2 regions of the Streptomyces sp. NPDC033174 genome follow, and region 1 is predicted to be linked to the other one. Evidence: riboswitches for the same ligand, from Rfam matches in the RefSeq annotation. Region 1 holds a riboswitch; the other holds the start of a gene.
What was found. A riboswitch is a leader RNA that binds a small molecule or an ion and turns the genes downstream of it on or off. The one in region 1 is predicted to bind cyclic di-AMP.
Positions count from the first base shown of each region.

Region 2: it holds a riboswitch for cyclic di-AMP, as region 1 does, so the genes downstream of both, ACZ5VC_RS20220 (transglycosylase family protein) here and ACZ5VC_RS22340 (M23 family metallopeptidase) in region 1, are expected to answer to the same signal.

Region 1 covers NZ_JBVIPQ010000007.1:56,940-61,388, reverse strand. The annotation lists gene ACZ5VC_RS22345 (SGNH/GDSL hydrolase family protein) at 1-739, opposite strand, end outside; gene ACZ5VC_RS22340 (M23 family metallopeptidase) at 901-1,863, opposite strand; cyclic di-AMP (ydaO/yuaA leader) riboswitch at 1,866-2,025, opposite strand; gene ACZ5VC_RS22335 (tyrosine-protein phosphatase) at 2,492-3,301, shown strand; gene ACZ5VC_RS22330 (DUF6126 family protein) at 3,332-3,481, opposite strand; gene ACZ5VC_RS22325 (helix-turn-helix domain-containing protein) at 3,523-4,110, opposite strand; gene ACZ5VC_RS22320 (aspartate aminotransferase family protein) at 4,309-4,449, opposite strand, start outside.
Region 2 covers NZ_JBVIPQ010000006.1:90,681-95,129, reverse strand. The annotation lists gene ACZ5VC_RS20230 (cytochrome P450 family protein) at 1-852, shown strand, start outside; gene ACZ5VC_RS20225 (transglycosylase family protein) at 978-1,976, shown strand; cyclic di-AMP (ydaO/yuaA leader) riboswitch at 2,236-2,402, shown strand; gene ACZ5VC_RS20220 (transglycosylase family protein) at 2,408-3,097, shown strand; gene eno (phosphopyruvate hydratase) at 3,380-4,449, shown strand, end outside.

The DNA.
Region 1 (4,449 bases):
GGCCGATCCAGGGCACCAGATACTCGCGCGCCCACTGGATGTCGTCGCGGCGCACTTCGAGGGCACCCCGGGGAGGCAGCGGCGGCCACGGCTGGTCGGGGTCGGCGGGCACCTCGAGGCCCAGGACCTGGCCGGCGCGCAGGGCGACCCGGGTATGGCCCTCGGCCGACAGGTGCAGCCGGTCGTTGTCCCAAGCCCGCCTGTCCTGAATGGACTTGAGGGACCACAGGTCGAGGACGGGGCATCCGTACCGGTCGGCGACGGCACGCACATGGCCGTTGTACGTGGCGATCTTGCCGCGGAGATGACGCAGCAGGGTCACACCGCGTGTGTCGAAACCGGTCGTGACCATCACGGTGCCCACGGCCGAGGTGAGGTCGGCGACGGCGCGCTCGAAGCGTTCGGCGACCTCGTCGGGATCGGTGCCGGGCCGGATGATGTCGTTGCCGCCCGCGCAGAAGGTCACCAGATCGGGGGCGAGTTCCTTCGCCCGGGGGACCTGCTCCTCGACGATCTGGTCGAGGAGGCGTCCGCGTACGGCGAGGTTGGCGTAGCGGAAGCCGTCGTGGTCCTGCTCCGGAAGCCGGTCGGCGAGGAGAACCGCGAGGCGGTCCGCCCAGCCGACGTACATTCCCCCGGGCCCCGGGTCCCCCACCCCTTCGGTAAAGCTGTCGCCGATCGCCGCGTACGAACCGAATACGCCTGTGCCACTGTCTATTGCTCTCGAACGGTCTGCCACGGGACCACATCCTTCCCTTACGGATGTGACCTACGCGACCGTAAGGAGTGGTTGACGGGGCGTGACATATGCCACCGGTCAAGATTCGCCCAAGCCGGAATAGACCGAGGCCCGGCACAGAAGTGCCGGGCCTCGGTACGGGATTCGCGCGGTGCGCCGGGTCAGATGGAGACGCCGTGCTGACGCAGGTACGCGAGCGGGTCGATGTCGGAGCCGTAGCCCGGACCCGTACGGATCTCGAAGTGCAGGTGCGGGCCGGAGGAGTTGCCGGTGGAGCCGGAGAGGCCGATCTCCTGTCCGCCGGTGACGCTCTGGCCGGAGGAGACCGAGAGGGACGAGAGGTGGCCGTACTGCGAGTAGCTGCCGTCGGTGTGCTGGATGACGATCTCGTTGCCGTACGCGCCGCCCCATCCGGCGGAGACGACGGTGCCCGGGCCGACGGCCTTGACGGTCGTGCCGGTGGAGGCCGCGAAGTCGACGCCGGTGTGGTAGCCGGAGGACCACATCGAGCCGGAGGCGTGGTACGGGGTGGTGACGCTCGGGCCGCTGACCGGGGCGGTGAAGCCGGAGGCCGACGTGGAGTCCGGAGTGGACGCCGGGGTCGAGGTCGACGGGGCGGACGCGCGGTCACTGCTGCGGGAGCTGCGCGTCGAGTCGTCGGCCTTGGGGGCCGCCTTGGGAGCCGCCTTCGGTGCGGCCTTGGGGGCCGCCTTGTGCGCGGGCTTGGCCTTGGCGGTGGACTTCGCGCCCAGCGTGAGCTTCATGCCGGGGATGATCAGCGAGGGGTTCTCGCCGACGACCTGGCGGTTGTCCTGGTAGAGCTTCTTCCAGCCACCGGCGAGGTGGTGGTCCGCGGCGATCGTCGAGAGGCAGTCACCGGCGACGACGGAGTACGTCTTCGGTGCGGCCTTGGCGGACTGCGCGGCAGCCTGCTGTGCCGCGGACTTCGCGGCGGCGGCGACGGTGGTCCCCTGCGTCACGGCCGGGGCGCTCGCCTCGGCGGCGTGCGCTCCGGTCGCGCCGATGAGCGGCAGAGCGACGACGGCGCCACCCGTTCCGGCTGCGACGAATCCACGCGTGATCGGGTTGACCTTGGGACGGCGATGCTTACCCTTCGCGGGCATGGCGAATTCCTCTCCGGCGCCTGCGAGGTGAGCTGTCGGGTTCGGGCTGGAGATGCCCGGTCGCGCTGTGGCGCGCCTTAACCCCGAGCCGCCTCCGGAAATCCGGAATCGGCGTTCTTACCTGGGTCCCCCGCTCCTGCCACACGTGGGTGGGTGTGAATTCCGGACGGTGGCAGGATTCGGCGGTCCATCCGGATTGACGGTGACCGTAGACGAGCCGCTCGGCGCTAACAAGCCATCGCATTCATTCGGCAATGGGCGCTGTGATATCGGCGCTGAATTCCGGTCACACTCCGTCGACTCCGGATCATCGATCTCCGTTGTGAGCAAGGAATTCGACTTCCGAGTTCCGCCACGGACTGTCACGTTTATGACGCTGCTCACGTGCCCGCACCCATCTCCCGCATTACCGGGGCACGTCATCTCGAATCACTTAATACGGACAGAACAGTCATTCCATGCGCATTGCACTCAACAGCAAATGTTCTACCGATTGCCGCCAGTTCCTCAGGAACCGGTGTGTCGGAAGGCTCCCGCCGAGATGATTGCCTCAGGAACCGATGTCGTATCGTCGAGGCCGCGCCGCGTCGGCGATCAGCGCCGACGGCAGAACACCTCAGGAGCTCTCGTGACGCAGCAGCTGCCGCAGGTCCCGTCGACCGAACCCGAGCTGACCGGAGTCCGGAATTTCCGGGACGTGGGCGGGCTGCCGACCGTGGACGGGCGGACCGTGCGGTACGGGCGGCTCTTCCGCAGCGGGCATCTGGCCCACGCCACCGATGACGACGCGGCCTTCCTCGCCGGTCTCGGGCTGCACACGATCTTCGACTTCCGCAACGCCGCCGACCAGAAGGTGGAGGGCCCGGACGTCGCCCTGCCCGGCGTACGGAACGTGAACATCCCGCTCAACGACCCTGCGGACGGCAAGGAGTTCTGGAAGATGGTCAGCGGTGGCGACCTCGCCCAGCTGCGCTCCCTCCTCGGCGACGGCAAGGCCGCCGCCCGCATGACGCGGACGTACCGCGAGATCATCACGGACCGCACCGCCGAGCACAGCCGTGTCCTGCACGCCATGGCCGAGGACAGCGTCCCCGCGCTGATGCACTGCGCGGCCGGCAAGGACCGTGCGGGCCTCTCCATCGCCGTGTCCCTGCTCGCGGTCGGCGTCGAGCGCGAGGCGATCGAGACGGACTACCTCAAGTCCAACGACCCCCACCGCCGTTACAAGGTCCGCCGCAGCAGCACGTCGGCCGAGGCCATGTCCCCGGAGGTCATGGAACTGCTCGGCCCCCTCTTCGACGCGCGCGCGGAGTACCTCTCCGCCGCCTTCGACACCATCGAGACGAACTGGGGCAGCGTCGAGCGGTACCTCTCCGAGGGCCTCAAGCTCGCCCCGGAGACCCGCGAGCGGCTGCGCTTCGCCCTCCTCCAGGACTAGCGGGAGCCCAGAACCGGCGGGGAACCGGCCCTACTGGTTCTGACCGCCGAGCAGGAACAGCAGATAGAGGAACGCCGCGAAGAGGTGTCCGGCGACCAGGTAGGCGAAGAGGCGGATGACCAGCCCCCGGGGGAACTTCTTCTCCTCGGTGGACGGTACGGATGCTGATTTGTCGGACATTCGAGGGTCCTTTTCGTGAGGACGGCGGCGGCGAGGGCGGGTCAGCGGCGAGGGGCTCCGCCACCGAGGCACAGCTCGGCGGCGGGACTCTGCAGCAGGGTGTGGACGAAGAGCAGCTCGGCGCCGCCGCGCGTGGCGGCGCCGATCCGGTGCGGGGTGAGCGAGTCGAAGTGCGCGCTGTCCCCCGGCTCGAGGACATGCACGGCGTCGCCCAGGGCGAGACGCACCCGGCCTTCCAGTACGTGGAGCCACTCCTCCCCCGGGTGGACACGGACCAGGTCGTCCCGGGTGGCGTACGGGACCTGGACACGCAGCGCCTGCATGGCCCGTCCGGGCCCGCCGGCCTGGTGGTAGATCCATCCGTCCGCCTCGGCGGGCTCGGCGCTCCCCGCGCGGACGATGGGATCCCGCTCGGGCGGCACCTCCCCGAGCAGTTCGGACACCGTGGTGCCGTAGATGCGGGCAAGGGCGAGCAGCATGGGCAGCGAGGGCTGCCGACGGCCCGTCTCCAGCCGGGAGAGGTGGGCCGGGGAGAGTCCGGCGCGACGGGCGGCCGTCTCCAGGGTGAGCCCCTGGCGCCGGCGCAGGCCCCTCAGCCGGGGCGCCACGTCTGGGAGGGCGTCCGGCATCACGTCGCCGTCGAACGTGTCGTCGACCGCGCCGTCGGACACCACAGTGCCCGGCGCCCGGTCCGGGAGTTCCGCGGACGACGCCGCCCCGTCCGCTCCTGCGGCAGAATCGCTCATGGGTCCATTGCGCCAGGGTTTTTCCTCTGGGGCAATTTTCTTGCCCCAGAGGCAAACCCGACCGTCGGCGGTCCGCCGGGTTCAGCGCTGTGCGACGGCCTGCTTGACCAGCGTTCTGCCGAAGTCCCACATCAGCCCGCCCCCGCCGTGGGCCTCGTCCATCACGGCGGTGAAGGCTTCCACGAACCGGTCCACGTCCGCGTCGTCGATCACCAACGGCGG
Region 2 (4,449 bases), on a different contig from region 1:
GACGGCTTCGTGGAGAAGGGGAGCGCGGACCTGATCCATGACTTCGCCTTCCCGCTCCCCATCTACGCCATCTGTGACCTGCTCGGTGTCCCGCGCGAGGACCAGGACGACTTCCGGGACTGGGCGGGCATGATGATCCGGCACGGCGGCGGCCCGCGCGGCGGGGTCGCCCGGTCGGTGAAGAAGATGCGGGGCTATCTCGCCGAGCTGATCCACCGCAAGAGGGAGGAGCCGGGGGACGACCTCATCTCGGGTCTCATCAAGGCCTCCGACCACGGCGAGCACCTGACCGAGAACGAAGCCGCCGCCATGGCCTTCATCCTCCTTTTCGCCGGTTTCGAGACCACTGTCAACCTCATCGGCAATGGGGTGTATGCCCTGTTGCGCAACCCCGGCGAGCGGAACCGGCTCCAGGAGTCCCTCGCGGCGGGGGAGTACGGGCTGCTGGAGACGGGGGTGGAGGAACTCCTGCGTTACGACGGACCCGTGGAGCTCGCGACATGGCGCTTCGCGACCGAGGACATCACGCTCGCGGGGGAGCGAATCGCCGCTGGGGATCCGGTACTTGTGGTGCTCGCCGCCGCCGACCGAGACCCCGCCCGCTTCGACGAGCCCGACACCCTCGATCTGTCCAGGCGTGACAACCAGCACCTCGGCTACGGGCACGGCATCCACTACTGCCTCGGCGCGCCCCTCGCCCGGCTCGAGGGACAGACCGCGCTCGCCACGCTGTTGACCCGGCTGCCCGATGTGCGGCTTGCGGTCGATCCGGCCGATTTGCGCTGGCGTGGGGGGCTCATCATGCGTGGACTGCGCACGCTTCCGGTGGAGTTCACACCCCGCCAGAACTGACGGGTCGTCAAGACTGTGACTTTTATGTGATCTCCTCTGCATCGACTTGTGACTGACGTTCGAATGCCGCTACGTTCACCGTCAATCTCAACCGAGTCACACCAGTCACACGGAAGGCAACCCGTATGCGCTCCGGGAACGGACGGCACCGCCGACCTCGCCAGGCCCCCGCCCTCATCGTCGCGGCAGGGGTGACCGGATCGGCCATCGCCATCCCTCTGCTCGGGGCGGGCTCCGCGTCCGCCGCCGACGCCGCCACCTGGGACCGGGTCGCCGAGTGCGAGTCCGGCGGGATGTGGAGTGCCGACTTCGGCAACGGAATGTACGGCGGCCTCCAGTTCACCCAGGCCACCTGGGAGCGCTTCGGCGGTACGGACTACGCCCCGCGCGCCGACCTCGCCAGCCGGTCCCAGCAGATCGCGGTCGCCGAGAAGGCGCTGGCCGCGCAGGGTGCCGCGGCATGGGCCACCTGTGCCGGGATAGCGGGGCTCACGAACGACGGCACCACGCCGGGTGTCGACCCGGGTGACGAGCCGGGGTCCGCCGGGACCGCGACACCCACCGCGCCCGCCACCCCGCCGACCCCCACGACGCCCCTCCTCCCCACCGACCCCACCGCGCCCGTCACGCCGGCCCCCGGTACGGAGCCGTCGCAGCCCGTCGAGTCGCTCACCCCCGGCGCTCCCGCGCCTTCCGGGACCGGACGGACCCCCGACGCCGGCACCGGCAAGCACCGCGGCGCACCCTCCCCCGAGGAGACGACCGGGTCCACGGGTGCCGATGCGGGCAATTCCATCGATGAGCGCGACAACGGACAACACGCCTCACGAGGTGACGTTTCCACCCGAGACGCATCCAACCTCCCGGATGCGGGTGTTACGGGTGATACGGGCACGAATCCTGGCGGCACCGAACCGGCCGAGGCGGGCAAGGGCGGCAATGCGGACAAGGGCCCGGCCGTGTACACCGTCCAGCCCGGCGACAATCTCTCCGCCATCGCGGAGGAGCAGGACGTCGCCGGCGGCTGGCCCGCCCTGTACGACGCCAACCGGCAGACCGTGGGCGGCGATCCGGACCTCATCCTCCCCGGCCAGAGCCTCGATCTGGGAGCGAAGCAGGGGTAGTTCGGGCGCCTATGTCCGCTTCTGTTCAACTGAGACATGAGTCTCTTTGCCCCAACTGGCGCCCCTTGGCCGTGAAGTCCCGCTCTTCCCTGCCTCACCTGCGCAAATGCCGCGCGAGGGAAGGTAAGTAGGGCGGGATTGCCCCTGATGTCCGTCTTTGAACTTGAGGCGGGTCTGTGTTTACGGTCGTCACCGCTCGCCATCGCGGGCCCCACCGACCGGAACGCCGAGTCCTGCCGCCGGTCGAGGGGAACAGTCGTCGCGTCATGCGCCGAAGGCAGGAGCGGGGGACCCAAGGTAAACGCCGGGCCCGGTCGTTGAGACAGACGACCAGAGGACCGGCTTGGGGTGAAGTCGCGGACACGCGACCGGGCACCACCAGCCCGAACCCGACAGCTCACCTCGCAGGCGTCGGTGAGGGGAACAACTCCATGCTGCTTTCCGGCAAGAACAAGCACCGCCGCCCGTCCAAGGCCGTCCGTTTCGCCGCGTTCGCCGGCATCACCGGTGCCGCGGTCGCCGCCCCGCTGCTGGGCGCAAACGCCGCCTCCGCCGCCACCACCTCCGAGTGGGACACCGTCGCCCAGTGCGAGTCGGGCGGCAACTGGTCCATCAACACGGGCAACGGCTACTACGGCGGTCTGCAGTTCTCGTCCTCCACCTGGGCCGCGTACGGCGGCACCGCCTACGCCTCCTCCGCGGACCAGGCCTCCAAGTCGCAGCAGATAGCCGTCGCCGAGAAGGTGCTGGCGAGCCAGGGCAAGGGTGCCTGGCCGAGCTGCGGCGTGGGCCTGTCCGGCGCCTCGAACGACTCCGGCTCCGCCGAGCCCGCTCCGGCCGCCCAGCCGAAGCAGCCCGAGCGCAAGGCCGAGCAGCCGACCACCCGCAGCCAGCAGCGCACCGCCCCCAAGGCCGAGGCGAAGAAGACCGTCACCACCCCGACCGGCAAGAAGGTCAAGAAGGGTGATGGCGAGTACAAGGTCAAGGGTGGCGACACCCTGAGCACCATCGCCGAGGCGAAGCACGTCAAGGGCGGCTGGGCGAAGCTCTTCGAGCTGAACAAGGACATCGTCGCGGACGCCGACCTCATCTACCCGGGTCAGCAGCTGCACCTCAAGTAAGGGCCTGTTCCACGACGGCCCCGTAGTGACCACCCCGGTCCGGCGCGCCCTTCCCCCGTACGCGCCGGGCCGGGGTTTCCCGCGTCCAGGGCACGGCCTGCGCGGTTACCGCCCAGTAGAACTTGTGTCGTTTGCCCCGCAAAGCAGGCCCTTGGGTCCTTTTTCGTCCCACGGTCCGGGCGCCCGGCTGGCCTGGGCCCCGGAGCCGGTTAGGCTCTTGTCGCAAGGCCAAAGAGACCCTGCACCGCATGCGTCACATCTAGCTTCACATCCCAGAAGGAGATGCTCGTGCCGTCCATCGACGTCGTCGTAGCCCGGGAAATCCTGGACTCCCGAGGCAACCCCACGGTCGAGGTCGAGGTGGGCCTCGACGATGGCAGCACCGGCCGTGCTGCAGTTCCGTCCGGCGCCTCCACCGGAGCGTTCGAGGCCATCGAGCTCCGCGACGGTGACCAGAGCCGCTACCAGGGCAAGGGTGTCGAGAAGGCCGTCCTCGCCGTCATCGAGCAGATCGGCCCGGAGCTCGTCGGCTACGACGCCACCGAGCAGCGCCTGATCGACCAGGCGATGTTCGACCTGGACGCCACCGACAACAAGGCCTCGCTCGGCGCCAACGCCATCCTCGGCGTCTCCCTCGCCGTCGCGCACGCCGCCTCCGAGGCGTCCGACCTCCCGCTCTTCCGCTACCTCGGCGGCCCGAACGCGCACCTGCTGCCTGTTCCGATGATGAACATCCTGAACGGCGGCTCGCACGCCGACTCCAACGTGGACATCCAGGAGTTCATGATCGCGCCGATCGGTGCCGAGTCGTTCTCCGAGGCGCTGCGCTGGGGCACCGAGGTCTACCACACCCTCAAGGCCGTCCTGAAGCGCAAGGGCCTGTCCACCGGCCTCGGCGACGAGGGCGGCTTCGCCCCGAACCTGGAGTCGAACCGCGCCGCGCTCGACCTCATCCTCGAGGCCATCAAGGAAGCCGGCTACGCCCCGGGCAAGGACATCGCGCTCGCGCTCGACTGCGCCGCCTCCGAGTTCTACAAGGACGGCAAGTACCAGTTCGAGGGCCAGTCCCGCTCGGCCGCCGAGATGACCGAGTACTACGAGGAGCTCGTCTCCGCGTACCCGCTCGTCTCCATCGAGGACCCGCTGTTCGAGGACGACTGGGCCGGCTGGAAGGCCATCACCGAGAAGCTGGGCGCCAAGGTGCAGCTCGTCGGTGACGACCTGTTCGTCACGAACCCCGAGCGCCTCGCCCGCGGCATCGAGGAGAACTCGGCCAACGCCCTGCTGGTCAAGGTGAACCAGATCGGCTCGCTGACCGAGACCCTGGACGCCGTCGAGATGGCCCAGCGCAA